4 regions of the Pseudoalteromonas sp. 78C3 genome follow, and region 2 is predicted to be linked to each of the others. Evidence: predicted binding sites of a transcription regulator. Region 2 holds the regulator's gene; each other region holds the start of a gene.

Region 1 (7,624 bases), on a different contig from region 2:
GGTAAGGGTTGTTGATTAAGTAAGTCCCCCCACACTTCTTGAATAGAGCTTACGGCTTTGCGTTTAACGCCATTAACTAGGCTTGCTAGGCTGTCGTTTGCAAGAGGTAAAAAGCAGCAGCGATCTTGCTCTTTTGCAGCAAGTACCGAAGGTAAAATAGCGTTTACACCACGCACCTCACCATTAAGAGCAAGCTCACCATAAAACTCATACTTATGAATATCAGGACACACTATTTGTCCAGAGGCGACTAAAATACCCACCGCAATAGCAAGATCAAACCGTCCACCATCTTTTGGCAAATCGGCAGGGGCTAAATTTACAGTTATTCGTTGATCGGGAAAACCAAATTGTGAGTTTTCGAGTGCGCTACGTACCCTGTCTTTCGACTCTTTAACAGACGCTTCGGGCAGGCCTACAATATGAAAAGCAGGTAAACCATTTCCTAGGTGAACTTCTACAATAACTTCAGGGGCATTTATACCCACTTGAGCACGAGAAAATATACGAGCTAACGACATTCCTTATCCTAGTAAATGGTGTGATTACACCAGTTTAGTCAGGATATTTAAAAACGTGTAATGTGATTTGCCATTTTATAGCAGCCAAACGAAGTAATAAGGTCATTAACATACCTAATACCATCGCCATTTCGGTTACTAACGAAAAACTAATGCCAAGCGTATAAACAGTGCCACCCGCTATACAGGTAATAGCGTAAAGCTCACCTTTTAATAGCATAGGGATCTCGCGTGCAAGCACATCTCGAATTAATCCACCAAAGCAGCCTGTAATTACAGCCATAATTACCGCAGTCATATCGGGCATACCAACAAGCTGCGCTTTTTGTGCCCCCATTACTGCAAAAAAAGCTAAACCAAACGCATCCGCTGTTTGTAAAATATAATGAGGTATCGGCTTTTGTTTATTTATAAGGCGTGTTGTAACAAATACTGAAGCGAGTATGGCAAAAAAGTAACTTTGATCGTGTAACCAAAACACAGGAACATCTAAAATTAGATCTCGCACTGTACCACCACCAATAGCAGTTACTGTCGCTAAAACTACGACCCCAAAGCCATCCATTTTTTTCTCGTACGCTAGCAAAGTGCCCGATACAGCAAACACCGCAATGCCTATTAAATCAAACCAGTGGTAAAGTTCAGTCATATTTGTAACAACCCAAAAACATTTGTGCCGTTTTAACACAAACCAAACAAGGTTTTAAGTAATAACGATTTATTTTAAGAAGTTTATAACATTTTTGAAGTGTATCTCAGGGGGCGGGAGCTTGCGCTTATGAGAAGTGAATGCCTCATGCAGTGAAGATTATCTTTAACCTATAAGCTAAATCACCACACTCATCAAATTTCAGGCATAAAAAAACACGCTTTAAGCGTGTCGTTTCATTCTTATTTATTTCAGTGGTTGCGGGAGCCGGATTTGAACCGACGACCTTCGGGTTATGAGCCCGACGAGCTACCAGACTGCTCCATCCCGCGCCTGAAATTTGTAGACTTATTTAAAGTTGCTTACATTACAACTTGGCTTCCAATTAAAAATTGGTTGCGGGAGCCGGATTTGAACCGACGACCTTCGGGTTATGAGCCCGACGAGCTACCAGACTGCTCCATCCCGCGCCTGTATATTTTAAGTCTATCGACTACTTTATTTTATCTCTTAAGCTAGAGTTTACAGTAACCAAATCTTATAAAAAATTGGTTGCGGGAGCCGGATTTGAACCGACGACCTTCGGGTTATGAGCCCGACGAGCTACCAGACTGCTCCATCCCGCGCCTGTAATTTCTTTAAAACATTTTCGTAATATTTACGAGCCTGCCTTGAAGAGAGCGCTACTATATAGGAATAAACATTTAATGCAAGGCCTAAACTAATTAAAGTTGTTCAACCGAACAAAAAGCAATCAAATTGCTATTCTGCGCTCAACCTTTGATGCGGATTAATCATTTTTTGCCATTCCCAGTCTGGATGTCCCATCACTATAAAGTCAGGGTTCTCAGTACTCTCGCGTTGGTTGTACGTTAGCGGGTTAAATTCTGCATCGGTAATACAACCACCGGCTTCTTCAACAATAACTTGTGAAGCACCTGTATCCCACTCTCCCGTTGGACCAATTCTTAAAAAACAATCTGCTTTGCCTTCTGCAACAGTACAAGCTTTTAATGAGCACGAGCCAATAGCAATAGTTGTAAACTGACTATTTAAATACTGACTCACCGCTTCTATTTTTTGGCGGCGGCTCACTGCAAGCGTCAAGCTCTCTGGCGGCGCTACAGATATTTGCTTATCAATTGAGTTTTCACGTTTAAAGGCACCATTTTTAGCTGTAGCAAAATAAGTCACACCTTTTGCAGGCCAATGAATAACGCCAAGCACAGGATGATTATTTTCAATCAATGCAATGTTTACTGCAAAGTCGCCACTTTCTAAAATAAATTCGCCTGTACCATCCATCGGATCGAGCAACCAATAACGCTGCCAGTCCTGTCTGTCGGCGAGTGCAGGTATAGGTATTTCTTCCGACATAATTGGGATATCGGGCGCTAAGACTTTTAATCCAGCAACCAGTACGTCATTTGCTGCTAAGTCAGCTTTGGTAACAGGCGTATTATCTGATTTCTCTTGTTGGCCAATATCGCCTTTTTTATAAATGGCCATAATTGCATCGCCAGCACGCTCAGCTAATTCAATACACGGTTCGATTAATTTATTCATCGGCAGCTCCAGACGCTAAATACTTATCTAATAATAGCAAAGCTGCAACACTGCGTGCTTCGGTAAAATCTTCTTGGTCTAATAATGACTGCCACTGAGTTAATGGCCACTTAACAACAACAAGCGGCTCTGGTTCGTCGCCAATAAGGGTTTGTGGGTATAATTGCTTAGCAAATAAAATATGCATAGTGGCATTAAAGTAACTCGGCGCCATTGTTACTGTTCTTAATGGTTTAAAATACTCAGCACCAAAGCCAATTTCTTCTTTAAGCTCTCTGTTAGCAGCTTGCTCTGGCGTTTCGCCCGGATCGATTAAGCCTTTAGGAAAACCTAACTGGTAATCGTTTGTGCCCGCACAGTATTCACGTACAAGTAGTAATTCGTTGTCTGCACTTAACGGAACAATCATCACGGCTCCCCGGCCACCGCCGCGAATTCGCTCATACTGGCGCTCTTCGTTATTAGAAAACTTTAGCTCTAAAGACTCCACAGTAAACAGGCGGCTTTTAGCGACAACATTGTTACTGAGGATTTGTGGTGGTGTTGGGTGCTTTTTCTGTGTCATTGGCGTTAATTTGCTATCATGGCAGTTAGTTCAATAATAAACCTTATAAGTTGAAATTCCTATGTTAAATTGGTCAAAAATCGATACCGTTTTGCTCGACATGGATGGAACATTACTCGATTTACATTACGACAGTCATTTTTGGCTTAACGTTATTCCTGCGCAACACGCATTAGCAAGGGGCATTAGCCTAGATGCAGCTAAAGCAGATATTTTAAAACGCTATCAAGCTGTGAGCGGTCAAATACAGTGGTATTGTTTAGATTATTGGGAGCAGCAATTAAGCTTGCCTATAATGGAGCTTAAACGAGAGTCTCAGCATTTAATTAAAATGCGCGAAGACGTACCTCATTTTTTAACTGAGCTTAAAAAAGCAGGCAAAGAGTTAATTTTACTTACCAACGCCCACCCTGAGAGTGTCATGCTTAAATTTGAGCATACAGCGATTGATAACTACCTAGATGGCGTAGTGTCTACTCATGAATATGGAGTAAGTAAAGAGCAACAAAGTTTGTGGCACCAAGTACAAAAAGACTTAGGGTTTAATAAGCAGCGCACTTTGTTTGTAGATGACAGTGTGCCGGTTTTGAATGCTGCACGAGAATACGGCATTGAGCACTTACTTGCAGTTGCTAACCCTGATAGCCAACAACCACATAACGAAATAGCCGATTACCTGAGTGTTACCGACTATCGTAAGATTATTTAACTCAACTTACGTGACTTAAATTTTTGGGTAACGCGCTTCTAGCCCTTGATATACTAACTTTGCAAAATCTGCATGTTCTGTATCAAGGCTTTTAACTACTTCAACTAAATGCTCGTTATCTTCTTGCCCGTTCCATTCTTTAATATAGCTACCATCTTTGTAACCGTGATCTTGGCGGAAAAAGTTTAACGTATTTTTACCTACGTAGCCGCGATATAAATCATCAATATCCATACCCATTTGCGCCATACAGCCGGCAAAGGCACCTGCATTAAACGTTTTATCAGCAACAGCAGACGCCGCTAATATCTCTAGTGTTTGTTTAAAGTCATCAGCTTGTTGAGCATTACTAAGCTCAGTTTCAAGTTGCTTTGCTAAGTCTTCGTAGCTAGTTTCACCGTCAATTCTAAGCGATAGACCAAAATGAAAAATATCAACCAACTCTAAAATAACTTGTTCAGTATCTGGTGTTTGTTTTTTCCACCATTTCCAACCATGATGATCTAGCATTTCAGCACACTCAACCCAAATAGCGCGGTACCATTCAAACCCTTGAGTAAACCATTGCTCATGTACTTTAGTATTCATGGCGTTTTGCATTTCTAGCATCACTACTAGCTTGTTTAAATTGGCAGACATATCAATTCCTGTCGTTTTGGTTGGCGTAATTTTCGTTGGTGTAATAATACAGATAAAATGCTGATTGTGCATTGCTGTATATTTTTATTAGTGTGCTAATTATGTTTATCGTGACGTCGTAAACTCATGCCATGAATCAATTAAATCAATGAAATCTTCAAAGCCACAACCACTACTTAAACCATTTTCTTCAAGCGCTAAATCGTCATCCTGATACGCTATTAGGTCTTCGCTGTCTTGATGAAGCGCATGGGCTTCAAATAATGCTTCGTCTTTCGTTAATATTAAATCTATTTCTTGGCCTTTTAGTGTTAGCGGCTCATAGCTTGAACTTACCGATGCAATAAGCGCTAGTACCATGGCTACTTTGTCTTTGCCTATTTCTTCGTTTAGCCAGCGACCAATAATAGCGTGTTCACTGCTTATTTTAATACGTAGCCCACTAATAGGGTCGCGAATAAATTGATATTCCATAGGGTTTGCCTGTAAATCTTTGATTGCGTAATTATATACGTAAACGCCCGTAAACCACAGGACATATAAAGTAAAATAGCGCCACATGGCGCTATTTTACTCAACTTTAAAACCGTTAACTTCGCGATCTATAACGCGCTGCGTCAATGATCGACCATAAGTAGATAATAGGCACAAGTACAAAGCCTACAAGCACATAAATTAGTGCGTAACTTATTATAATAGCGAGTGCAAAAAATATAGCCGCTAAAATACGCCCTTGCACTAACTGCCCTAAACCAGGAAAAAATATATTACATAATGCTGCGATTACGTTACCGCCAGAACCTTGATCTGCCATACTAACCTCTGTATTTATTTGATTTTATAATTATTTACTTACACACTTTATGCCAATTTATTAAAGCTTACAAATCAAATAGTTAAATTAGTCTAGATTTAGAGAGTTAGTAAATTTTGCTAACTTTAGGTCAAATTAGCAATTTTTGTTATGCGTTTACGCTTTTTATTCGCTTAGTTAATTAGCAAGTTACTCGTTTTGAACACTATTTTATAAATAGCTGTTTATAAAAACAGTATTTTATTTAGCCTAACAAAAACACCTGTTATACTGCCCACAATATTGATTAAAAAGGCGTAACGATGGACGTTTCACAATTACTCGATGGCTTAAATGACAAACAACGCGATGCCGTTGCAGCCCCACTACAAAACATGCTGGTATTAGCAGGTGCTGGGTCTGGTAAAACACGAGTGTTAGTTCATCGTATTGCGTGGCTTATGCAAGTTGAGCAAGCCTCCGCTTACAGTATTTTTGCAGTTACCTTTACTAATAAAGCCGCTAAAGAAATGCGTGGCCGCGTTGAAGAAACACTAAAAGCGCCTGTAGGTGGTATGTGGATTGGTACTTTCCATGGTTTATCGCATCGTATTTTACGTGCTCATCACCGTGAAGCTAATTTACCAGAAGCCTTTCAAATTTTAGACTCTGACGATCAGCTTAGAATGATCAAGCGCTTATTAAAATCGATGAATATTGATGATAAAAAATGGCCCGCTAAGCAATTTGGCTGGTACATAAGCGCCAAAAAAGATGAAGCACTTCGCCCTAAAGATATTCAAGCATACGATATTAATGAGCAAATGATGCTGCGTGTTTATGCCGCCTATCAAGAGGCCTGTGATAGAGCGGGCCTAGTTGATTTTGCTGAAATATTACTACGCAGCTACGAAGTGTTAAAAAATAACCCTACGTTACTGCGTCATTATCAGCAACGCTTCGCACATATGCTCGTAGACGAGTTCCAAGATACAAATACCATTCAATATGCTTGGTTAAAGTTACTTGCTGGCGATACTAACAGCATTATGATTGTAGGCGACGATGACCAAAGCATTTATGGTTGGCGTGGTGCTAAAATCGAAAACATTAAACGTTTTTTAACTGACTTTAGCGCAGAAACCATTCGTCTTGAACAAAACTACCGTTCAACCGCGACTATTTTGAAAGCGTCCAACGCATTAATTCAAAATAACTCAGAACGTATGGGTAAAAGCTTGTGGACCGACGGTAACGACGGCGAGCCAATCTCTATTTATGCAGCATTTAATGAGTTAGACGAAGCACGCTTTGTAAGTAGCAAACTACGAAGCTGGTTAAATGCAGGTAATGCCCTACAAGATGCCGCAATTTTATACCGTAGTAACGCGCAATCTCGTGTACTTGAGGAAGCCATGCTACAAGAAGGCTTAAAATACCGTATTTATGGTGGTATGCGATTCTTCGAACGACAAGAAATTAAAGATGCGTTGTCGTACTTACGCCTAGTGGGTAATCGTCAAGACGATGCCGCATTTGAGCGTGTAATTAATACGCCAGCACGCGGTATTGGCGACAAAACATTGAGCCATATACGCGACTGTGCACGAGCAGAATCGTTACCGCTTTGGTATGCCGCAAAAGCAATTGTAGAACAACAGCATTTATCTGGTCGTGCTTCTGGTGCAGTAAGTAAGTTTGTAGAACTAGTTGAACAAATAGAAGATAAAATTAGCGATCTAACTTTGCATGAGCAAGCCAAGTACACAATTCAAACCTCAGGCTTGATGGCAATGTACCAAGCTGAAAAAGGTGAAAAAGGCCGTGCTCGCGTAGAAAACTTAGAAGAACTAATTAGCGCATGTGACCAGTACGAACTTCCTGAAGACGAAGAATACAGCTCGCCTTTACAAGGCTTTTTAGCACATACATCACTTGAGTCAGGTGAAGGACAAGCAGAAGAGCACGAAGATGCCGTACAAATGATGACGCTTCACTCAGCTAAAGGATTAGAGTTTCCGTTAGTGTTTATGGTGGGCGTAGAAGAAGGCATGTTCCCTTCTCAGCAAAGTAACGAAGAGTCTGGCCGCTTAGAAGAAGAGCGCCGCCTTTGTTATGTAGGCATGACACGAGCAATGGATAAGTTATACATTAGCCATGCTGAGAGTCGCCGCTTATACGG
Region 2 (7,624 bases):
TTTTCGTTAGATTGGTCGGCAATAGCTTTAGTTTTACAATTGCTGGATGAGCGTGATGAGTTGATTTTCGAAAACGAAATGTTAAAGCGACATTTGAGTCGATTTAAACACTTGGAATAAAATCTGCCCTTGGGTACTTCCTAGGGCTTATTTAGTCTTTGGTGAGAGTGCGCTAGTTCTTAAAAACCAATATGACTACTTTGATTTATTCTTACTTTTAATTCGGATAAATCGTTTTAGTCGTATGTTTTGCATAAGTAGTAATATTCCACTTAGGCAAAAAAGTACGCTGGTTGCTGCAAAACTAATAAGCAGCGGATTATTAAAATCCTCTCGCTCATCGTAATCCATAATATGTAACATCCAAAAAAAGTCGAAAATTCGCCATAGTGTGCTGCGAACGGTGACAACTCTGCCGTTATTTTCTGACAAGTACAGTGTTGTGTTAAATGTGTCGTCAAATTGTACCTGCCAAACATTGGTTTTATATCCAACTTCTCGCATACCTTGCTTTAGCAGTACAGCGCTTGTCACTTGAGCATCAATAAGTAAGTGTGCTTTAGCATTTGCGGTAATTTGTATTTTAGTTGGCGGCTCAAAAGGTCGGCCTGTTATACCGTTAAAGCTTTGCTGTTCATCTTTATTTATTACTGTAATTATAGGTGTGGTTAAAAAGTTCTCAAAAATTATTTGTGTTGGATTAACCACCTGAGATGCAATATCGTTAAGGGAGGCAACATAATCAGCCTGCGTAAATGGGTTATTAAGAGTACGTGTTGCAAGATGCTCCCCATGAACTTTATCAAGAGGAATAGCGCTCATGACTAAACCGCCTAATAGCCAAGCTAAAATTTGTAATGTGAGCAAATAACCGAGCCATTTATGTAACTTGCGAGCATACTTAAATATTTTTTTATTCATGTTTTAGTCTTATTATTTTTAGAGGCTAGTTTATTACATTAATGGGATTAGTTACTGCGACATTTTGTCGCAGTTTAAACTATAGCTTACTGTAATCATTTAAAAATAAAAAAGATTACACTTAAATTGCTAACATGACTTATTTGTTTAATTGAGCTGAGTGTTTGATATCCAGCTAGCTTTAAACGCTAAAAAATACTTAAAAGCTGCGAAATATCTATATAAAGTGGTTAATAGAGCATAGTTGATTTGGTATAACGGTAAAACTGCGTTAAAGTTTGCAATGAAATTATTAGAGGATAAATACGAAACGATGTCGGAAATTCAATTTTTAAATGTAGATCTTGAGCTTGAATCAAAGCAAGATATTAGTTTGCTAGTGGCAGACTTGAAAAAAGTCGCGACGATTTTACATTATGACAAAGACGAATACCGTCAATTAGCGCGTATTGAAGCAACAGGTGTAGTAAACACGCCTGACAAAGCAATAAACCATATATGTGAGCTTATTGAATCGTGTTCGCGTAACGCGCTAAAACAATGGTTAAGCTGTTCACGTAGAACGTTTGATATTGGTTTTGAATCAGGCACTTCACCTAAGTGCTTTAATCAAGCCTTAGATGCAGATACACTATTGCGTATATCTGCGATTGGTGCGGGTATGGAAATTACAATTTACCCAATCGAAAAGTAACTATCTTCGCTCTACGACTGCTGCGGTCATTTTTGATACGCAGCACAGCTCATTGCGGCTATTTGTAATTTTTATTTCCCACACTGAACTACGTTGGCCAATATGAAACGCTCTTGCCGTTGCTGTTAAAGTGCCGTTGCGAGATGCTTTTAAATGACTTGCGCTAATTTCCTGCCCCACGCAGTAAAATTTTGTAAAATCGACAACAAAGTTAGCTGCATAGCTGGCAACTGTTTCGGCAAGTACAACGTTAGCACCGCCGTGAACCATTCCCATTGGGTTATGATGCTCAGGAATTGCCGGCATAGTGGCTACTAAGTAATCATCACCAATTTCAGTGACTTCTATTCCCATGGTTTTCATTAATGTTCCTTGGCCATCAATGCCTTGTTCTAACTGCTTGCACAGCTCTAAAGTGATGGGCTGGTACCAAATACTCATAATGACTCCTTTGCTTTTTTAATCATTTATAAACCTAGCTTTAGTTATATCCCTAAAATGTACACAAGTGAAATTACTTTGGCTATTTTAAGGCTTAATTTAAATTTGCGATTTTTATTTAACTGTATATACTCACAGTTAAATGTACTGTATGGAAAACCAGTTGTATGCGACCATTAACGAACCGCCAAGCTCAAATACTCGAACTAATTAAAGTTTTTATTAAAGACACTGGTATGCCTCCTACACGTGCTGAAATAGCGCAAACATTAGGTTTTAAAAGTGCCAATGCTGCTGAAGAACATTTAAAAGCACTTGCTAAAAAAGGCGCAATTAAAATGAAACCAGGTGCAAGCCGTGGTATTCAGTTAATTGAAGAAGAAGAGCCAGAACAATTAGGTTTACCGCTTATAGGGCGTGTTGCTGCTGGTTCACCTATTTTGGCGCAAGAGCACGTTGAAAGTCACTGCAAAATCGATCCATTAATGTTTAAACCGGCTGCAGATTTTTTACTACGCGTTAACGGTATGAGCATGAAAGATATTGGTATTATGGATGGTGATTTACTTGCTGTACATCGTACTCAAACCGCTGAAAATGGGCAAGTTGTTGTTGCCCGCCTAGACGAAGACGTAACTGTAAAACGTCTTGAGAAAGCGGGTCGTAAAGTATTACTTCATGCTGAAAACGACGATTTTGAATCTATTGAAGTAGATCTTGAGAATGAGTCTTTTAATATTGAAGGCTTAGCCGTTGGCGTTATAAGAAACGCTGATTGGATGTGACTTTAAAAATAGCTTTTAAACAAGCAGTTTTATAAATGCGTACTAATTAGTACGCATTTTCTGTTTTAAATTCGCACTAAAAATAGGGCATAAATAGCTCACTGACAATTTAAGCTGTAAACTTTTTTGCACTTATATTTTCCCCCTCCGAATGCGTTAAACCCCTTTGTTTTGCTCATCTTTTGAACTTCCTGTTACCTAGTTGGTTACTGATTTTTTATTAATTACTCAATATCACCTGATTGTTTTTTATACTAAAACTTGCTTGTTGTTCATTTTTTAGCTAATTATTAATGTGCTGAGCTAATAATAACTCACAGCTTTTTAGTTTTGAGAACACACAATATACACAAACCCGTTGTTGGCGCAGCAAAACCAATCAATATTAAATGAGATTGACTAAAAAAATAAAAATAACGAATTGGCGTTTAAGCCGTATGCCTCTTCGCTTTGCATTCGCAATAGCATCAAAGGAGCCGTCACATGGGTAAACTGACCTCTACCTTGTGGCTTATATTATGTGTTTTTTCGCACCCAGTTTTGGCTAACAGCCAATACAATATGCGCAAAGGCGTAACCGATATAAGCAATAATGTATATCAGCTGCACATGACCATATTTATAATATGTTGTGTGATTGGGGTGATAGTGTTCGCAATTATGTTTTGGGCACTTATTCATCACCGCAAATCTAAAGGGGCTGTACCTGCCCAATTTCACGAAAGCACTAAAGTAGAAATACTTTGGACTGCAATCCCGTTTGTTATTTTAATTGCTATGGCAGTACCAGCCACTAAAACCCTAATTGCAATGGAAGATGCCAGCAAAGCTGATCTCACTATTAAAATTACAGGCTCGCAATGGAAATGGCATTATGAATATATGGGTGAAGATGTAGAGTTCTACTCTATTTTATCTACCCCGCAAGATGAAATCGCGAACCTTGCAGATAAAAATCCTAACTACTTACTTGAGGTTGATAAGCCTCTTGTACTGCCAATAAATCAAAAAGTACGATTTTTAATGACTTCTGACGATGTTATTCACTCTTGGTGGGTACCTGATTTTGCAGTTAAAAAAGATGCGAATCCCGGCTTTATAAACGAAACATGGACGAACATAAACGAAGAAGGTACTTACCGAGGCCAATGTGCTGAGTTGTGTGGTAAAGATCATGGCTTTATGCCTGTTGTGGTGGTCGCTAAATCTGAGGCTGATTTTAAAACGTGGCTTGCAGATGCAAAGCAAGCTAAACAAAAAGCAGCATTAGCAGATGCCGCATTACTTGATAAAACCCTCCCAAAAGAAGAATTAATGACTTTAGGCGAACAAGTATATATGGCCAATTGTGCTGCATGTCATCAGCCTACTGGCATGGGGTTACCGGGTGTATTTCCTGCACTTAAAGGCAGCCCTATAGTGCTTGGCAATATAAAAGATCACATTGATGTAGTTATCCATGGGCGACCCGGTACGGCAATGCAAGCATTTGCCAAACAGTTATCTATAAAGCAATTAGCAGCGGTTATTACTTATAAACGTAATGCGTGGGGTAATGATACGGGTGATGTTATTCAACCGAGTCAAATACAGGCAGCACTTGATGCCAAAGTGGAGGCGAACTAATGAGTAGCATAGTAGAACAACCTAACGCCAATGAAGCTCATCATGCTCATCACCCAGCTAAAGGTTTTAAACGCTGGCTTTACACAACTAATCATAAAGATATAGGTAGTTTATATTTAATTTTTTCGCTGACCATGTTCTTAATTGGTGGCGGGATGGCTATGGTGATCAGAGCTGAATTATTTCAACCAGGTTTACAGTTGGTCGATCCTCACTTTTTTAATCAAATGACCACAGTGCATGGTTTAATTATGGTGTTTGGTGCGGTTATGCCGGCCTTTACAGGCCTTGCTAACTGGATGATACCACTCATGATTGGCGCGCCAGATATGGCATTGCCAAGAATGAATAACTGGAGCTTTTGGATTTTACCGTTTGCGTTTTTAATCCTATTGGCATCGTTATTTATGCCTGGTGGGGGTCCTGCATTTGGCTGGACTTTTTATGCACCACTGTCTACAACATACAGTAATGACAATACTGCATTGTTTGTATTTGCCGTACATATTATGGGGATTAGCTCAATAATGGGCGCAATCAATGTGATTGTAACTATAGTGAACTTACGTGCCCCTGGCATGACATGGATGAAGTTGCCCTTATTTGTATGGACGTGGCTAATTACTGCCTTTTTATTAATAGCGGTAATGCCAGTGCTTGCAGGGGCTGTCACTATGGTACTTACCGATAAGTATTTTGCGACCAGCTTTTTTGATGCCGCAGGCGGTGGCGACCCGGTGATGTTCCAACACATTTTTTGGTTTTTTGGTCATCCCGAAGTATACATAATGATTCTTCCTGCCTTTGGCATTATATCTACAATAGTACCTACCTTTTCTCGTAAAAAACTTTTTGGCTATGCCTCAATGGTATACGCCACATCCTCCATAGCACTATTGAGCTTTATTGTATGGGCTCATCATATGTTTACCACTGGGATGCCGGTCGCTGGCGAGTTGTTTTTTATGTACGCGACCATGCTTATATCGGTACCTACAGGAGTAAAAGTATTTAATTGGGTTGCCACAATGTGGAAAGGCTCAATAACTTTTGAAGTGCCAATGCTTTTTAGTATTGCGTTTATTGTGCTGTTTACCTTAGGTGGCTTTTCGGGGTTGATGCTGGCAATTACACCTGCTGACTTTCAGTACCATGATACTTATTTTGTAGTGGCGCATTTTCATTATGTATTAGTAACAGGGGCTGTATTTTCGATAATGGCGGGGGCCTATTACTGGCTGCCCAAGTGGACGGGCAATATGTTTAATATCACGCTAGCTAAATGGCATTTTTGGCTATCGCTGGTGAGTGTGAACGTACTGTTTTTTCCTATGCATTTTGTAGGGCTTGCCGGTATGCCGCGTCGAATTCCCGATTATGCACTTCAATTTGCCGACTTTAACGCAATCATAAGTATTGGTGGATTTGCCTTTGGTTTATCGCAATTGTTGTTTGTAGCTGTGGTAATTAAATGCGCGCGTGGCGGTGATAAAGTGCCTGCAAAAGTATGGGAAGGGGCAGAAGGGCTTGAGTGGGAAGTTGACTCTCCAGCGCCATATCATACTTTTTCTACGCCGCCGGTAATTAAGTAATGACACACGCACCGCTACTCAAACGTTTGGTACTTATTTGCATAGGCATGTTTGCCTTTGCCTTTGCTTTAGTACCTTTGTATGACGTGTTTTGTGATGTAACAGGGCTTAATGGAAAACCTTCGCTTGAGCAAGCAGAGCAAAGTACACAAATAGTACAAAATCGAGAAGTCGGCGTTAGCTTTACTACTCACGCACAAAGTGGTGCACCATTTGAAGTTAAATCAAAAGAATACAGTGTAGTGGTAAAACCCGGTGCAATGCGTGAAGTAATGTTTAGTGCTAAAAATAACAGCAATCTAGATAAAGTAATGCAGGCTGTACCATCAGTCTCGCCAGGTAAAGCGGCAAAGTATTTACACAAAATAGCCTGTTTTTGCTTTGATCAGCAACCTCTAAAAGCAGGGGAAGAACTTGAATTTAAATTACTTTTTTATGTTGATACCGCACTGCCAAGCGATATTGAAGAATTAACTTTATCTTATACCGTATTTGATATTAGTGAACAGCTGGTGGCAAGTAACAACTAGCTTTTTAAACTAGTGTGAAACTAGGAGTAAATAAAATGAATCAAGAATATGAGCATTATTACGTACCTGAGCAAAGCCCATGGCCTATTGTAGGTGCTGTTGCATTGTTTTTTATTGCAGTAGGGGCAGGCTTGACTGTTATGAGTGTAGGTAAAGAAGGTGGTAGCGGGGTTTATCTGCTTTATGCCGGTATTGCTGTACTTGTGTATATGTTGTTTAGCTGGTTTAAAAATGTAATTAGTGAATCGGACCAAGGTTTGTACTCAGCACAAATGGATCGCTCTTTTAGACAAGGTATGAGCTGGTTTATTTTTTCTGAAGTTATGTTTTTTATGGCCTTTTTTGGTGCGCTTTTTTATGCACGCGTATTGTCGGTACCTTGGCTTGGAGGCGCAGGCAATAATGCAATGACTAACGAGGTTTTATGGCCAACTTTCGAAGCTGTTTGGCCGCTAGTTTCAACACCTGCTGGCGAAACTACTCAAGCTATGGGCTGGCAAGGCTTACCGCTTATAAATACCTTAATACTGCTTACTTCCTCAGTTACTTTACATTTTGCCCACGTAGCGATGGAAAACAATAAACGCACTCCACTTAAAGTTTTTTTAGGCGCTACTATTTTATTGGGCGTTTGCTTTTTAGGGCTGCAAGTTGAGGAGTACATGCATGCATATAATGACCTTAACCTAACGCTAGATGCGGGTATTTACGGTAATACGTTCTTTTTATTGACTGGTTTTCATGGCATGCATGTAACGTTAGGAACGGTACTTTTATTTGTAATATTTTTACGGATATTAAAAGGGCACTTTACTAGAGATAAGCATTTTGCTTTTCAAGCAGCTGCTTGGTATTGGCACTTTGTTGATGTGGTGTGGCTGTGTTTGTTTGTATTTGTATATGTGCTGTAGCGTTTATTGGCGAATTATTTGCTTTAATAAAACCAAGTTTAAGCGCTGCAATAACAACAACTAAAACAACGACCGAAAACAATACGCGACGACCTAAAAAGTGAGACATAGGTCGTCCCCCAGT
Region 3 (7,624 bases), on a different contig from region 2:
AAAAAAGGCTCTATTACATCTTCTATTGTTTCACGCTCTTCACCAATAGCTGCAGCTACATTGTCGAGTCCTACTGGGCCGCCCATGAATTTTTCAATTATGGCGAGTAAATATTTGCGATCCATATAATCAAAACCACTTTTATCTACGTCAATCATATCAAGCGCTTGCTTAGCTACTTCGGCATTTACTGTACCGTCAGATTTTACCTGTGTGTAATCGCGTACACGGCGTAATAAACGGTTTGCAATACGTGGTGTACCACGTGAACGTTGTGCAATTTCGGTTGCGCCATCATCACACATTTCTAAACCAAGATAATGTGCAGAGCGCCCTACTATGTGCGACAAATCTTCTACAGAATAAAACTCTAATCGCTGCACAATACCAAAACGGTCACGCAGTGGCGATGTTAGCGAGCCTGCTCGCGTAGTGGCACCAATAAGTGTAAATGCAGGTAAGTCTAATTTAATAGAACGCGCAGCTGGGCCTTCACCAATCATTATATCAAGCTGGTAGTCTTCCATTGCTGGATACAGTATTTCTTCAACTTGCGGGCTTAGCCTGTGTATTTCATCAATAAACAGTACATCGCCTTCTTCTAAATTAGTAAGTAACGCAGCTAAATCACCTGCTTTTTCAAGTACAGGGCCGGATGTTGTTTTAATACTTACGTGTAATTCGTTGGCTACAATATTTGCAAGCGTGGTTTTACCAAGCCCTGGTGGGCCAAATATTAATAAATGATCGAGCGCTTCACCACGGGTTCGAGCAGCTTCAATAAAAATTTCCATTTGCTGCTTAACATGAGGCTGGCCTCTGTAGTCGGCTAAAAGTTTTGGTCTTATTGCACGATCTATAGAGTCTTCATTTGTTTTTTCAGTCGCATCAATTAAGCGATCCGCTTCAATCATGGGTTACTCACAACATTGATTTTAAAGATTCTCTAATAAGAACCTCAGTAGACATATCGGGTTTGCTTATCGATTTTACTGCTTTTTGAGCTTGTGGCAATTTATAACCTAATGCAAGCAGTGCCGATACGGCATCATCGGCTGCGTTATTAGCTATTGTCGCATCGCTCATTGGCTCTATTACTGCGCTGTCGCTAAATGGCGTAAATAAATCATTACCCCAATCTTTTAGCCTGTCTTTCATTTCGAGTACTAAACGCTCGGCTGTTTTTTTACCTACACCGGGTAATTTAACTAGCGACGTTGAGTCTTCGTTATTTACACAGCTTACAAATTGCTTTGCCGACATGCCCGATAAAATAGCTAAGCCAAGTTTTGGACCAACGCCATTTGCTTTTAATAGCTCTCTAAACAAGGCGCGTTCAACTTTATTATTAAAACCAAATAATAGTTGAGCATCTTCACGCACTACAAAGTGGGTGTAAACAATCGCGTTTTCACCAATTTTTGGTAAATCGTAAAAACAGGTCATTGGCATTTGTACTTCGTAACCTACACCACTTACTTCAAGTAATATTTCTGGTGGCTGTTTTTCGACTAAAATACCATTTAAGCGGCCTATCATAGTTATTTCCTTAAACGTCCTCTAACGGTTTTGCTTGCGCTACCCGCTAGTTTAATTAAATTTTGTTCTGAGTGAGCGTGGCAAATCGCAATAGCGAGTGCATCAGCTGCATCGGCCTGTGGCGTACCGGGTAGTTTTAAAATATTTTTTACCATGTGCTGCACTTGTGTTTTATCAGCGCCACCGTTACCTACTACTGCTTGCTTAATTTGCCTAGCTGAGTATTCAAATACGGGTAAGTCGGCCATTGCAGCGCCAACAATCGCGGCGCCTCTAGCTTGGCCTAGTTTTAAAGCTGAATCGGGGTTATGCGCCATAAATACTTTTTCAATGGCAAAGGTTTCTGGTGAAAACTGCTCAATAAGCTGTGTAATGCCTTGATAGATCATTTTAAGCCTAACCGGAAAAGGATGATCGGCTAACTTAATACAACCACTGCCTAAGTATGTAAATTTAGAACCTTGGTGGGCAACAACGCCATATCCGGTCAAACGTGAACCAGGATCGATCCCTAAAATAATGGCCAAACAGCACTCCATTGTTATTATTTTTAAATTACGCTAATAATGCCAGAGCACTGTATAAATTACCAGTACAAAGAAAAACAAAAATGCCCACGTGTTAGGTGGGCATTTGAAGGAGCATGTTAGTTTAAGCTTACCCTAGGGCACGCACTAATCCTTGGGTATTTTGTTTAAGTGTTCGGGCAATCATTAAATAGCCTAAACCAGCCACAAATACACCGCCAGCTACCGGACCAATAATCCATATATGCGGATGTAACTTACCTGCTAAATCAAACATTTGTTGCTGCACAATTAAAAGCGCTATATCACTAAAAAATGCAGCAACTAAGCCAGCTAAACCGCCGAGTAATAAAAACTCGTACAAGGTCGCGTTTTTAATTAATCGGCTTTTAGCCCCAAGCGTTCGCAGTATGACAATTTCTTGCATACGCTCACCTAAACTAGCTTGCACTTGCGATATAAGTACAAGCGCGCCACACAGCACAACAATTGCAAGTACAAAGCCAATGGCGAGTGATACTTGCGAAATAGTTGTTTGTATTTGCTTAACAAAGTTATCAATATCAATCGCTGTAATAGTAGGGTAAGTACGCAATAACTGGCTAAAATCACGCTTTTGATCTGGGTTTATACGTACCGACGAAATATACGTTGCCGGAAAATCTGCAAGTACATCTGGGCTTAAAATAATAAAAAAGTTAGGTTTAAGCGTGGCCCAATTAACTTTGCGCACACTGGTGATTTTAGCATCGAACGACTGCGAACCAATTAAAAATGTAAGCGTATCGCCTATCTCAACATCTAAACGCTCAAGCATCGACTCCTCTACTGAGGCTTCAGCCATCGCATTTTTACCAAACCACGTGCCTTGTGTTACTTCATTCTGGTCAGGCACATCTTTAAGCCATGTAAGGTTTAGCTCGCGGCCAATACCTGCACGTGCTTCTTCGTCTTTTTTCTCGTTGTCTTGCAGCGATACAGAACGTGCTACCAACTCGCCATTTACCGCATTTACGCGCCCACGAATAGTGGGATAAAACTCTGATACTTGAATATCTTTTTGAGCTAAATATTCATTAATTGGCTCAAGCTCATTTTGCGTAATATTAACTAAAAACGCATTAGGCGCATCGGCAGGAAGTTGCGACTGCCAATCAGATATCATGTCGTTTTTAAGTACCACTAAAAACAGCAGTAATTTAATCGCTAACGAAAAACTAATTAACTGTACCGCGTTCACATTTGCACGCTTTTGAATAGATGCAATTGCAAGCGACCAACTGTTACCTGGTTTTAAGCCAAGCTTTCGACCGCCACCAAATATTAATTTAGATATCAAAAACAACACACCAATTAGCGCAAGTGTTGATATAAACAAAATAAGCGTTATTTTTATGTTGTTACTAAATAACCACATTAATAAAAACACGGTTAGCGCACTCATGCCTAAATGCACACGACTTACTGCCAACTTGTCACCTAAGTTACGGCGCAGCACTCTAAGCGGTGGAATATCAAATAAATCAAATAACGGTTTAATAGAAAACATAACGGCACAAATTACGCCAGTGCTTATAGCCACCAGCCAAGGTTTAAAGCCACCTAAAGGTAGCTCTGTGCCCATACTTTTCGATAAGTAACTTGTTGCTATTTCTTGCAAGCCATAACCAATTAACAGCCCAATACTTACCGCCATTGCACATACAAGCAATAAATGGAGCATGTATATTTTGCGGATCATTGAACGGCTACCGCCTAGCGTTTTCATCATCGCTACTGGGTCGTATTGGCGTTCACAATAACGTTTTGCTGAAACGGCTATAGCCACTGCGGCTAAAATAATACCTAATAGGCCGGCAAGTAATAAAAAGCTCTCTGCACGGTTTAAACTATTTGAAATAGGTGATTGACGGTCTTTAACGCCGTACCATTGTTGGTTTTCTTTCATTTGTGGTTTAAGCCACTCGTAAAAGCTATTTATATCGGCCTCACTACCTGCATAAAGTTGGCGATAATAAACACGACTACCTGGCTGCACAACTTCGGTTTTTGCCACATCGTCAATATTAATAAGCACGCGACGGCTGCTCGAAAATACATTAAATGGCGCATCGGGCTCTTCTACAATAACTTTTGAAACATTAAATAATGCAGCGCCAAGCTCTACTTGCGCGCCTATATCAATATTTAAACTGTAAAATACTGATTCACTTAGCCACACATTACCAGGCGTTGGCCCGCTATTAGCAACCTTAGTTTCACCTGTTAAGGTATCCTTAACTTTTAACTGCCCTTTTAACGGGTACGCATTAGATGCCGCTTTTACTGAGCTAAACTGCATTTCATCATCGGCAAACAACATAGTGTCGAAGTACACCATTTGCGCCGTTTTTAAATTTTGGCTCTGTGCTTTAGTAATAAAAGCAGTGTCGAGAACATGATCGCTTGCAAGTACACGGTCTGCTGCAATAAAAGCACTGCTTTTTTGCGCAATACTTTGCCCTATTCGCTCAGTAACCATAGACAGTGTAAGCACGGTTAAAACAGCAAGGGCGATAGCTGCGCTTATAACTGTTAGCTCACCACGGCGAAATTCTCGCGAAAATAACTTAAGCGCTAACTTAACCCACATTAGCAACGTCCTCTACTTGGCTTTTTACCAGTAAACCCGCCTCTATTTGAATAGTGTGCTCACATTTTTGTGCAAGCCCTTCATCGTGAGTAACCAAAATAAGCGTGGTGCCGTGTTGCGTGTTTAAATCAAATAATAAGGATTCAATCATTTTACCGTTTTTGCTGTCTAAATTAGCCGAAGGCTCATCAGCAAACAGTATTTTAGGTGTACCAATAAATGCTCGCGCAATAGCAACACGCTGTTGTTCACCGCCAGAGAGTTGCGACGGGTAATGATCAATTCGATGGCTCAAGCCTACTTTTTCAAGTAATGCAATTGCTTGCTCTTTTGCATCACTTTCGCCAGCAAGTTCTGCTGGTAGCATAACGTTTTCTAGTGCAGTTAAGCTTTGTACTAACATGAACGATTGAAACACAAATCCAATTTTAGCCGCGCGCAGTGCAGCACGCTCTTCTTCATCTAAATTGTGTAATGGCTCGCCATCTAAAAATATTTCGCCGCTGCTTGCGGTATCCAGCCCTGCTAATAAACTGAGTAACGTTGATTTACCAGAGCCCGACGTGCCAACAATAGCAACAGACTCGCCATGCTTGACATTAAAGCTGATGTCACTGAGGATGGGCAGCTCGCCTTCAAAGGTGGAGACTACTTTAGACAAACCATTAACCTGAATTATATTTAATTGAGAAAGCGCTGACATATGACTCATTCAATCCTTCGTTTAGTATTCATTTTATTTTTAGTTATCAAACCGCTGAGCGCAGCAGCCGACAACACGATTTTAATACTCGGTGACAGTTTAAGCGCAGCCTACGGACTTCAACAAGAAGAAGGCTGGGTAAAATTGTTACAAGATAAATACGATGACGAACAAGCCGACATTGAACTTATCAACGCCAGTATTAGTGGCGAAACATCTGGTGGAGCCCTACGCCGTTTAGATGCATTGCTTGAGCAATACGAACCCACTCATGTACTTATTGAGCTAGGTGCTAATGACGGTTTACGTGGTTTTCCAGTCAAAAAAATGCAAACTAACTTAACGTCTCTTATTCAAAAAAGCCAAGCAGCTAATGCGATGACCGCCTTAATGGAGATTTACATTCCCCCTAATTACGGTCCGCGTTACAGCAAAATGTTTACAGACACTTTCTCGCGCGTTAGCGAAGAAACAAATGCGCATCTAATGAACTTTTTTATGCTCGATGTTGCTGGTCAACCTGAGCTAATGCAAAACGATAGTTTACACCCTAACAAAAAAGCTCAACCATTAATACGAGATGAGATGTATGACTCGATCAAAAAGTGGTTAAATAAAGACTAGCCAATTAATATACCGCAAGAGTGCCTTTTTAGGTCTCTTGCGTAATAAACACCCAAACAAACAATCGCTTATTGATTTTTAAAAAAATACACGTACTATTGCATACAAATCGGTATGTGGCGCAGCTTGGTAGCGCACTGTCATGGGGTGGCAGGGGTCGAGAGTTCGAATCTCTCCATACCGACCAATTAAATCAACATCTTAGATTTAAATTTAATCCCGAGCCTTCAATTCTTCCGTAAAATAATACTTTCAACGTTAATTGATATCACGAGTGTCTAGGTGTAAGGTTAATTTCAGATCTAAATTTATTTGAGGCGGTAAAATGAGTGAAAATAAGAAAAAAATCACAAAGAGTATGATTTTAAGATCTGTTGCTAGCTCTACTGCCATCGAAACTGGCGAAACAGTTAAAACAATAGAGAAAAAGCTAAAAGCAAACAAACTCAAATATGAGTCTCTTTCGCTCGCTATTTAATTATATCTCTCACAAGCCTTTCAATGTGTTGGTAATTTTTATTTACACCCGCTTGAATTGACTTGAAATAAAAGTCTTTATGCTCGTCCCACAAGCTATAATCAAGCGTTCCTTTACCAGCTTTACTGCACAAAAAATCCATTAATAAACGGCTTATCCTACCGTTACCTTCACGAAATGGATGAATTAAAATAAACTCAACATGGCTCTGCGCTATAAATGACACAAGCTCTTCATCTGTCATTTCTGGTAAATTATTAAATCGAGATAAATACTCACCTTCAAATAACCTAATATTTTTCTCAATTTGTAAAGGCGACATAAACTGAAATCCGCCCTTGCCCATATCAATACTTCTTATTTTACCTGCCCATTCGTATACATTACCTAGCCACTGCCTGTGCCAATTAGCAATATTTTGAAAAGAAAATGTACCATTTTTTGAGTCAGTCGTCGTAAAAATTTTTTCATATAGCTTAACTAAAAGAACGGCTTCAATATCATCCATTTCCGTTTCATCAACAATCGCTAACTTGTTTGCTAAAACTAGCCTTTCAGACCCAGGTTGATATTGCGCTTCAACAGAGTCACTTTCGTATTTAGACATTTTATTGAACCAATAAAATAATGAGTGTAAAAGTGCGTACCAACCAATGCAAGTAACCTTTAGCGTTGCCCATTTTATGTAAGTCAAAGCTTAATAAGTCACCAAATATTAAATACCACAATAAAACTAAATGGCAAACTTAAAGATAATCAAGCACCAAACATCTTAATACTCATTATCAACACAAATAGCATTCTCTGCGGGGCTTCGTGCACATGAATTGTTGACCATAGCCAAAGTTGAAGAGCGCAAAGCAGATAAACGGCCAGCTTTTGATTCAAAATGGTCTGGCAGAAACGGCGTGCTATATACAGTGACAGGTAAAGGAGGCTTAACACGCGAAGTCCTAATACCTTACAATTTATCAGCTAAATTAGAACTTCGAAAACTTAAACAACCTGCCACTGTTGTTGACAGAAAAATAAACTACTTACAGCTTTACGATATTCGAGGTGGTAAAAAGTGGTCTGATTCATTTAATAAAGCATCAAACCCTACGCTTTTATTTTCAAAT
Region 4 (7,624 bases), on a different contig from region 2:
ATAGCTCGTCTGATAATAAACCAAACTCAGCAGCGCTTCGTAAAGTAAACGGCGAATTTATTACATGGCTTGAAGAAAATAAGCTTGATAGTAACCATCCGCTTACTCCTTATTTAAGCGACTTAACAAAACCAGAATACGGCACAATTAAAGCCGAAGATGGCCAAGTTATGCATTACCGTTTATTTAAGCCTAGCAACATTACTGATGGCAAAAAGCACCCTGTTATTGTTAACGTATACGGCGGCCCGCATGCTCAACGAGTGACGAATAGCTGGCGCAGTAAAAACTTGTACTTTCAGTACATGGCGCAACAAGGTTACGTAATTTTTCAACTGGATAACCGTGGTTCGTACAACCGTGGTAAAAAGTTTGAAGATGCTATTTATAAAAACCTAGGCGTGGTTGAAGTTGCCGATCAAATTAAAGGCGTAGAGTTTTTACGTACACTTGATTACGTAGACCCACAACGCATCGGTGTTTATGGCCACAGCTACGGCGGCTACATGGCACTTATGACTATGTTTAAAGCAGGCGATTACTTTCAAGCCGGCGTATCGGGTGCTCCTGTAACCGATTGGGCTCTATACGATACGCATTACACAGAGCGTTATTTAGGTCACCCTGATACGAATGCTAAAGGGTATGAAGATAGCGCAGTATTTCCATATGCTGATGGCTTAAAAGGCCCATTAATGATTTATCATGGAATGGCTGACGACAATGTGCTGTTTACGCATTCAACTAAATTGTTTAAACAACTGCAAGATAACGAAAAACAGTTTGAAATGATGACCTACCCAGGCTCTAAGCACAGCCTACGTGGTAAACAAGTGCAAACACATTTACATCAAACAATTACAAACTTCTTTAATCGTCATTTTGATGTTAAATAAGCAAGTAAAGTAATAACAGACTAAAGGCTGATTGATAAATCAGCCTTTTTTTTGCATTAATGGACGTTAAGCCTAGATTAAACTCTTTTTTTAGCTACGCTTATTCTATGCGCTAAAGCGCACACTTTTTGAGGATAAATGTATGCCTAATCTACGAAGTTTTAGTATATCCCAGCGTTTTTCACTGTTAATAGCCATAGTTATATTTGGACTAATAATACTTAGTATATCGAGCCTAACTCATCAATATAGCTCGCTAAAAGACGAGCAATACACAAAAACACAAAATGTAGTAGAAACTGCGTACAGTATAATCGAGCACTATTATGGCCTTGAGCAAAGTAATTCACTTACTCAACAGCAAGCTCAATCGCAAGCACTTAATGCAATAAGAGCACTGCGCTACGACAAAACCAATTACTTTTGGATTAACAACTACCAGCCAACAATGGTTATGCATCCTATAAAACCTGCGCTTGAGGGAAAAGATTTAACCAATAACAAAGACCCTGACGGCAAAGCACTGTTTGTTGATATGGTTAATATAGTTAAACGCTCTGGCGAGGGATTTATTCCTTATAAATGGCCAAAACCAGGTAAAGAAAAACCCGTTGAAAAAATCGCATTTGTTAAAGGTTTTAATCAATGGCAATGGATTATTGGCTCAGGTGTTTATCTTGATTCAATTGACGAAGCATTTAGCGAGCAACGAAACCTTATAGTCGTCAGTGCAACAATTATGATTATTGCTGTTATTTTACTTAGTTACTTTATAGGCAAGAGCATTTTAATACCTACTCGTTTAGCTGCCGATATGATGAAAGACATTTCACAAGGTGAAGGCGATTTAACCCGTAAATTAAATGAATCCGGTAATGATGAAATATCTGAACTATCACATTCATTTAATTTATTTGTTTTAAAAATGCGAGAGTCACTTGTTCATGTAGCGCAAAGTGCAAACGACGTAAGTGAGCATGCGCATACAGTTGATGATTCAAGTAGAACAAGCCACTCGTTTATTGAGCTTCAAAACGATAGCTCAACCCAAGTTGCAGCTGCCATGGAGCAAATGACTCACCAAATACATGATGTAAGCCGTAACGCCGAAGCCGCAGAGCAAGCAGCTAAAGATGCAGCACAAAACGCATCAACGGGTAAAAATGTGGTTGCGCAAACAATTACAGCAATAGAAACACTCTCAAGCAACATAGAAACAGTCAGTCGTGTAACAGAAGATTTAGCCAACGAGAGCCATAATATAGGCTCTGTACTTGATGTAATAAGAAGCATCTCGGAGCAAACAAACTTATTGGCATTAAACGCTGCCATTGAGGCTGCTCGCGCAGGAGAGCATGGCCGAGGATTTGCTGTTGTTGCAGATGAAGTAAGAACACTAGCCAGTCGTACAGGGCAAAGTACCGACGAAATTCAAACCATGATCACTAAACTTCAAGAAGGTGCAAAAGCAGCAGTAGAAGCAGTTAAATCAAGCCAAGCACTTTCAGTTTCTACCGTAGATCAGGCGTCATCAGCCAATACTTCACTTAATGAAATAGAACGACTTGTTTCAATTATTACCGAAATGAACAGCCAAATAGCACGCGCCACAGAGCAACAAACTCAAGCTGCCGACGAGGTTAATTTGCGTATTAATGAGCTATCTCAATCAACTGAGCAATCATTAAATAATACTAAACAGCTTACCGATGCCAGTGATAATCTTAAACAAAGTAGCCAAGAGCTTTCGAGCGTAGTTAATCGTTTTAAATTAGATTAACCCTAACCCATATAATTATCGTAAAATGCAAAAGCCCTGAATTAACAGGGCTTTTTTATTACATGTAGGTTTTTAGCTTACAAACAGTAACGTGCAAACAAGCTCGTTACTGATGCAGCTGTTGGCTTGCCATGCTGCCAATCACCGCCTTCAACACCGCTTCCTGCAATGTCCATATGCACATAAGGCAAAGGTTGTGCAGAGTCGTTACCGTGCTTATCAAGCCCACCAACAATAGCCATAAACGCCATAGGGAACTGATGTCCACGCGCAGTAACAGCAGATGCTGCGTTATTGCTCGAGAGTACATCGTCAGCTAGCGTGCGTGGTTTAATAAAGTCGTAATCTTCACGGCGAGAACGCGATACTTCAGCGCCATCTGCCCACAAATCTCCAAGGTCAGCTATTTGACGTGAAATACCAGCGCTACGAGCTGGACCATTTTCAACATACGCACCGTAAGGACCCATTGCACGTGCCGCGTGACCCGTTAATGTAGCAACAGTAAATAACGTTGGGTTTATTTCGCCTTTAGCTAAATCTTTCATTTCGCTAAGCAGGTCGCCCATTGCTAAGCGCCCTTCTGCATCGGTATTACCAATGCGTACACGGATACCTTCGCGACTAGTAATAATTTCATCTGGCACAAAACAATCCGAGCCAATAGAGTTACGAACAACAGCTAAGTACGATACCACTTTAACGCCTTTAGGCTGATAATCCGCAACGGCTTTCATAAAGCCCGCAACAGAAGCAGCGCCGCCTTTATCGCGACTCATGCCTGCCATGTGCCCGCCAACTTTTAAATCGGCGCCGCCTGTATCGTATACAAGACCCTTACCTACAAACATAAGTGTGCGAGTAATTTCGCCCTCTGGTACATATTCAAGCTTAACAACACGTGGGTGATGGCGCTCAACTGCATACGATGCACGAGCAACAGTACTTAACATTGGGTAGTTTTTATCAATAGCTGCAATATCATCAATTACGTCAACTGCAATGCTTGAGCCTTTAAATAAATCAACGCAGTAATCAGCAAAACGTGGTGGAGCCATACGCTCAGGTTCAGTGCCACATAAGTCACGCGCGGCATATTGGCCTGCAGCAATCGCATTAACAGCTTTAATTGTTTGCTCGCTTGCGCCAACTAAACCAATTTGAGTAATAGGTTCAATACTTTCACCGTGATATTCACGCGCTTCTAATGGCTGCCATAAGGCTTGGCAAGCGCCTAAATAAGCAACTTCTAAAGCATGCTGATAACGGCTATCGCCATTTAAATTTGGTAAAAATAATGCAGGATTAACACTACCCGACGCTTTTGCTTCGTTAATTGCTAATTTAGCAGCATCAAAATAACGGCGAACATCGTCGTAATCTCTATTTAACGGACCCGTTGGCGCAAGTACAACGCGTTTGTTTTCAATCACTAATAAAGTAACTTGTTTACCAATACGAGAATCAACTTTTGCTTGGTCTAAAATAGCATCACGTAATGAGTTATTTGGTAATTGAGAAAAGTCATCACTAATAATAATAAGCGCATCATGAGATGTGCATTCAAGGCTTGCACTAACCGCTTGAGGGTATGCCATAAATAAAGTCCTGTTAGAAAACATAAGCCCCTATTATCGTCGATTTAAATATTGAAGACCAGCAAGGTGCGATGAGCTAATTATACAACTTGCCAATAAATGGCAACTTGGGGTTACAGGCTTTACAGCTTAATCGAGAATACTAAGTTGAAAGTTTTGTTCTGGCTCGCTTTTAATGCCAACGCCTATGCCAAGTAATCTTACAGGTTGTTGTAGCCCTCGTTGATAAGCCTTAGTAAGGAGTTGAATAAATATTTCTGTGTTTAGCTCGTGGTATGCCTGATCGGCTGAGGTCACTACAAAATTTGCAAACTTCACTTTAACACTCAGCTTATTAATACGGTTTTGTAATTGCTGTTTATTAAGCCTTAAAACTAATTCGTCTAACAATTTTGGCAGCTCATCTAAGCACTCTTGCAAACTTGTTTTATTGTATTCGTAGGTATGCTCAACACTCAGCGACTTTCTGATGCGATCTGTTGATACTTTACCAACATATTCACCTGCACATTTTTGATAAAGCGACACACCAAAATTACCCACATGTTGCTGCATCCAGTTAACGCCTTTTTCACGTACATCCTTGCCGGTATATAAGCCTTTTAAATTTAGCTTTTCGAGCGTTACTTTACCCACCCCCGGAATTTTCCCCAGCGGTAATTGCGCTAAAAAGTCATCGACCTCATGAGGCAAAACGACAAATTGACCATTCGGTTTTTTTTCGTCGCTGGCTATTTTGGCAATAAATTTAATCGGTGCAATACCTGCTGATGCAGTGAGCCCGGTGGCATTGTAAATATCGGCTCTTATTTGCTGTGCAATAAGTGTGGCACTGCCTTTACAAGCGGTGCTGTCTGTTACATCTAGGTAGGCTTCGTCAAGGGAGAGAGGCTCTATTAAGTCTGTGTAGCGGCTAAATACTTCGCGTATTTGATTTGAAGCTTCTTTGTATACAGCCATGCGCCCAGGGACAATAACTAAATCGGGGCATAATTGTTTAGCATGATAGTTCGACATAGCCGATCGTACGCCATATTCTCTCGCTATATAGTTAGCGGTTGAGAGCACGCCTCGTCGGCTATTGCCTCCAATAGCAAGCGGTACACATGCAAGTTTTGGATTATCTCGCATTTCTACTGCTGCATAAAAGCAATCCATGTCTATGTGAATAAACTTCTTCATCACCACAACAATAACTGGTTATTTATACAGTCATTATTATAGAATCAAATGCGATAAGCAAGCCTAGGGCCTGTTTATCTTTCGAGGTTAAATTTGCAGCAGTATGTTTGGTATTTAGGCAAGGCAGAGCCTATGTAGTGTGGTTATTCCCCATAAATAGGCGATAACGTAGCACAAATGCCAAACATACGCTGCCCGAAGGGTTCTGCCTAGGGGCAATTTACTCTTTGTTGCTCGGTTTTTACTTAGCCCACTAGGTCACAAACCTCGCGCCGAGATTAAATAGCCCCTAGATTGAACAAATTTTAATCCTGAAAGGTCAACAGGCCCTAGTTAGCGATTAAAAAAAGCGCTTATTACCTTCTTGCTCTTTATAACCGTGCAGCCAAAATATGACCTCGAATAAAAATCCCGCTAACATTAAAATAATAGCGCCTGATTCGTTACCCATTGCGTAACAGGTAAAAGAGGCTATAAAAACCAAACAAGCTAAGGACCAATTAATTATATTCTGCATATTTTTACCTTTGTGTGTTTTTGTGTTTGTCTGTGTAATTTAACTGTAGACCTAAAATTAAACAGGTACAATCATCTTATAAAAAAACATGCCATTAATTACCTTGAGCTCGTAACCCCATGTTGATAATCTAAGTACTTTAAAATTAAGGGCCAATAAATAATGCAAACGTTTAAAGATCAGCACCCTATCCATACCGACATCACCGTAGCGTGGGCTGATATGGATGCACTACAACACGTAAATAATGTAGTGTATTTACGTTACTTTGAAATAGCCCGAATCGACTTCTTAAATAAAATAAATCTGTTCGATACAATAAGCCCTAATGGCGTGGGCCCGGTAATAAGCGAAAATAACATTCGTTATAAACGCCCAGTTACATTCCCAGATACGCTTACAGTCGGTGTTACTATTTCTGATATAAAAACAGACCGATTTGTTATGAATTACACCGTATTTAGTCACGCACAAAACGCTATAACAACAACAGGCACTTCAAAAGTGGTTATGTTTGATTTTGAAACAGGCCAAAAAGCCCTCATTGCAGAGCCTCTTTTATCGGCGTTAGTTAGCTACTCTCAAGACGAGCAATAAGGAATTCTCATGCAATACAGCCCACTTGGCAGCAGTGGTATTAACGTTTCAAGAGTATGTTTAGGCAGTATGACTTGGGGTAAACAAAATACTCAAAGCGATGCTGATGAACAAATAGCCTACGCGTTAGAGCAAGGCGTAAACTTTATTGATACAGCCGAAATGTATGCAGTACCGCCCTCTCCAGAGACCTATGGTAAAACTGAGGAAATTATTGGCAATTGGCTATCGCGTAATCAGCAAAAGCGCAGCGATGTGGTACTTGCTACAAAAATTGCAGGCAATGGATTATCGTGGGTACGTGATGGTGGCAATATTACGCGCCAAACAGTAATAGAAGCCGTAGACGATTCACTTAAGCGCCTTAAAACCGACTACATTGATTTATATCAGCTGCATTGGCCAAACCGCTCTACCCCGCACTTTGGCAGACAATGGCCCGGCACTCTTAAATTTACCGACGTAAATACACAAGAGCAACAAGCTAGTATGCTTGATATTCTAGAGGGCCTTAATGAATGTGTTAAAGCAGGTAAAATTAAGCACTGCGGTTTATCAGACGATACGCCATGGGGTATAAGCCAGTTTTTAAGCTTGGCCAAAGAGCATAACTTACCGCGCATGGTATCTATTCAAAATGAGTTTAGCTTAGCGCACGCTAAAGACTGGCCGTATTTAATAGAACAATGTGTACACGAAGATATTGCCTACTTACCGTGGTCGCCCTTAGCAGCCGGTTTATTAACGGGTAAATACCTAAACGGTGCTCGCCCAGAAGGCTCTCGTTGGACCTTCATGCAGCGCAACGGTATTTTTAGAGATACACCAAATGCAGAGCAAGCCACTAAGCAGTATGTTGAGCTGGCTCATGCAAACAATATTACTCCAGCACAACTAGCACTCGCATGGTGTAACCAAGTAGATGGCGTAACCTCTTCAATTATTGGTGCAACAAGCATAGCCCAATTGAAAGAAGATATTGATGCATTTAACATCACGTTAAGCGACGAAATTCTTAGTGAGATTAACACTATATTTAAAAACTATCCTATGC

The links. Region 2 encodes LexA, which represses DNA repair genes until DNA is damaged. Its sites were predicted from a motif close to TACTGTATNNNNATACAGTA; they were not measured.
Region 1: uvrD (DNA helicase II) is a predicted target of LexA. The motif match lies at 5,682-5,701, and genes of this name have one in related genera.
Region 3: ruvC (crossover junction endodeoxyribonuclease RuvC) is a predicted target of LexA. The motif match lies at 2,115-2,134, and genes of this name have one in related genera.
Region 4: dinB (DNA polymerase IV) is a predicted target of LexA. The motif match lies at 5,469-5,488, and genes of this name have one in related genera.

Annotation. Positions count from the first base shown of each region.
Region 1 covers NZ_PJAV01000172.1:95,380-103,003, forward strand. Annotated here, with positions in the region: gene CXF76_RS18685 (YifB family Mg chelatase-like AAA ATPase) at 1-521, opposite strand, end outside; gene CXF76_RS18690 (trimeric intracellular cation channel family protein) at 556-1,170, opposite strand; tRNA gene CXF76_RS18695 (tRNA-Met) at 1,426-1,502, opposite strand; tRNA gene CXF76_RS18700 (tRNA-Met) at 1,564-1,640, opposite strand; tRNA gene CXF76_RS18705 (tRNA-Met) at 1,720-1,796, opposite strand; gene cysQ (3'(2'),5'-bisphosphate nucleotidase CysQ) at 1,933-2,736, opposite strand; gene nudE (ADP compounds hydrolase NudE) at 2,729-3,301, opposite strand; gene yrfG (GMP/IMP nucleotidase) at 3,363-4,010, shown strand; gene CXF76_RS18725 (dUTP diphosphatase) at 4,026-4,649, opposite strand; gene CXF76_RS18730 (YacL family protein) at 4,755-5,123, opposite strand; gene CXF76_RS18735 (hypothetical protein) at 5,239-5,463, opposite strand; gene uvrD (DNA helicase II) at 5,766-7,624, shown strand, end outside.
Region 2 covers NZ_PJAV01000121.1:12,419-20,042, forward strand. Annotated here, with positions in the region: gene CXF76_RS05050 (chaperone modulator CbpM) at 1-120, shown strand, start outside; gene CXF76_RS05055 (membrane protein) at 196-921, opposite strand; gene CXF76_RS05060 (hypothetical protein) at 1,235-1,615, shown strand; gene CXF76_RS05065 (PaaI family thioesterase) at 1,616-2,056, opposite strand; gene lexA (transcriptional repressor LexA) at 2,224-2,841, shown strand; gene coxB (cytochrome c oxidase subunit II) at 3,325-4,467, shown strand; gene ctaD (cytochrome c oxidase subunit I) at 4,467-6,059, shown strand; gene CXF76_RS05085 (cytochrome c oxidase assembly protein) at 6,059-6,589, shown strand; gene CXF76_RS05090 (cytochrome c oxidase subunit 3) at 6,625-7,500, shown strand; gene CXF76_RS20890 (DUF2909 family protein) at 7,403-7,624, opposite strand, start outside.
Region 3 covers NZ_PJAV01000129.1:36,580-44,203, forward strand. Annotated here, with positions in the region: gene ruvB (Holliday junction branch migration DNA helicase RuvB) at 1-914, opposite strand, end outside; gene ruvA (Holliday junction branch migration protein RuvA) at 922-1,539, opposite strand; gene ruvC (crossover junction endodeoxyribonuclease RuvC) at 1,542-2,066, opposite strand; gene CXF76_RS07040 (ABC transporter permease) at 2,197-4,698, opposite strand; gene CXF76_RS07045 (ABC transporter ATP-binding protein) at 4,688-5,401, opposite strand; gene CXF76_RS07050 (arylesterase) at 5,402-6,025, shown strand; tRNA gene CXF76_RS07055 (tRNA-Pro) at 6,136-6,212, shown strand; gene CXF76_RS20700 (hypothetical protein) at 6,351-6,503, shown strand; gene CXF76_RS07060 (Fic/DOC family protein) at 6,496-7,110, opposite strand; gene CXF76_RS07065 (hypothetical protein) at 7,334-7,624, shown strand, end outside.
Region 4 covers NZ_PJAV01000136.1:1,826-9,449, reverse strand. Annotated here, with positions in the region: gene CXF76_RS08200 (S9 family peptidase) at 1-896, shown strand, start outside; gene CXF76_RS08195 (methyl-accepting chemotaxis protein) at 1,039-2,676, shown strand; gene CXF76_RS08190 (M17 family metallopeptidase) at 2,754-4,274, opposite strand; gene dinB (DNA polymerase IV) at 4,404-5,456, opposite strand; gene CXF76_RS20705 (hypothetical protein) at 5,797-5,973, opposite strand; gene CXF76_RS08180 (acyl-CoA thioesterase) at 6,136-6,570, shown strand; gene CXF76_RS08175 (aldo/keto reductase) at 6,580-7,624, shown strand, end outside.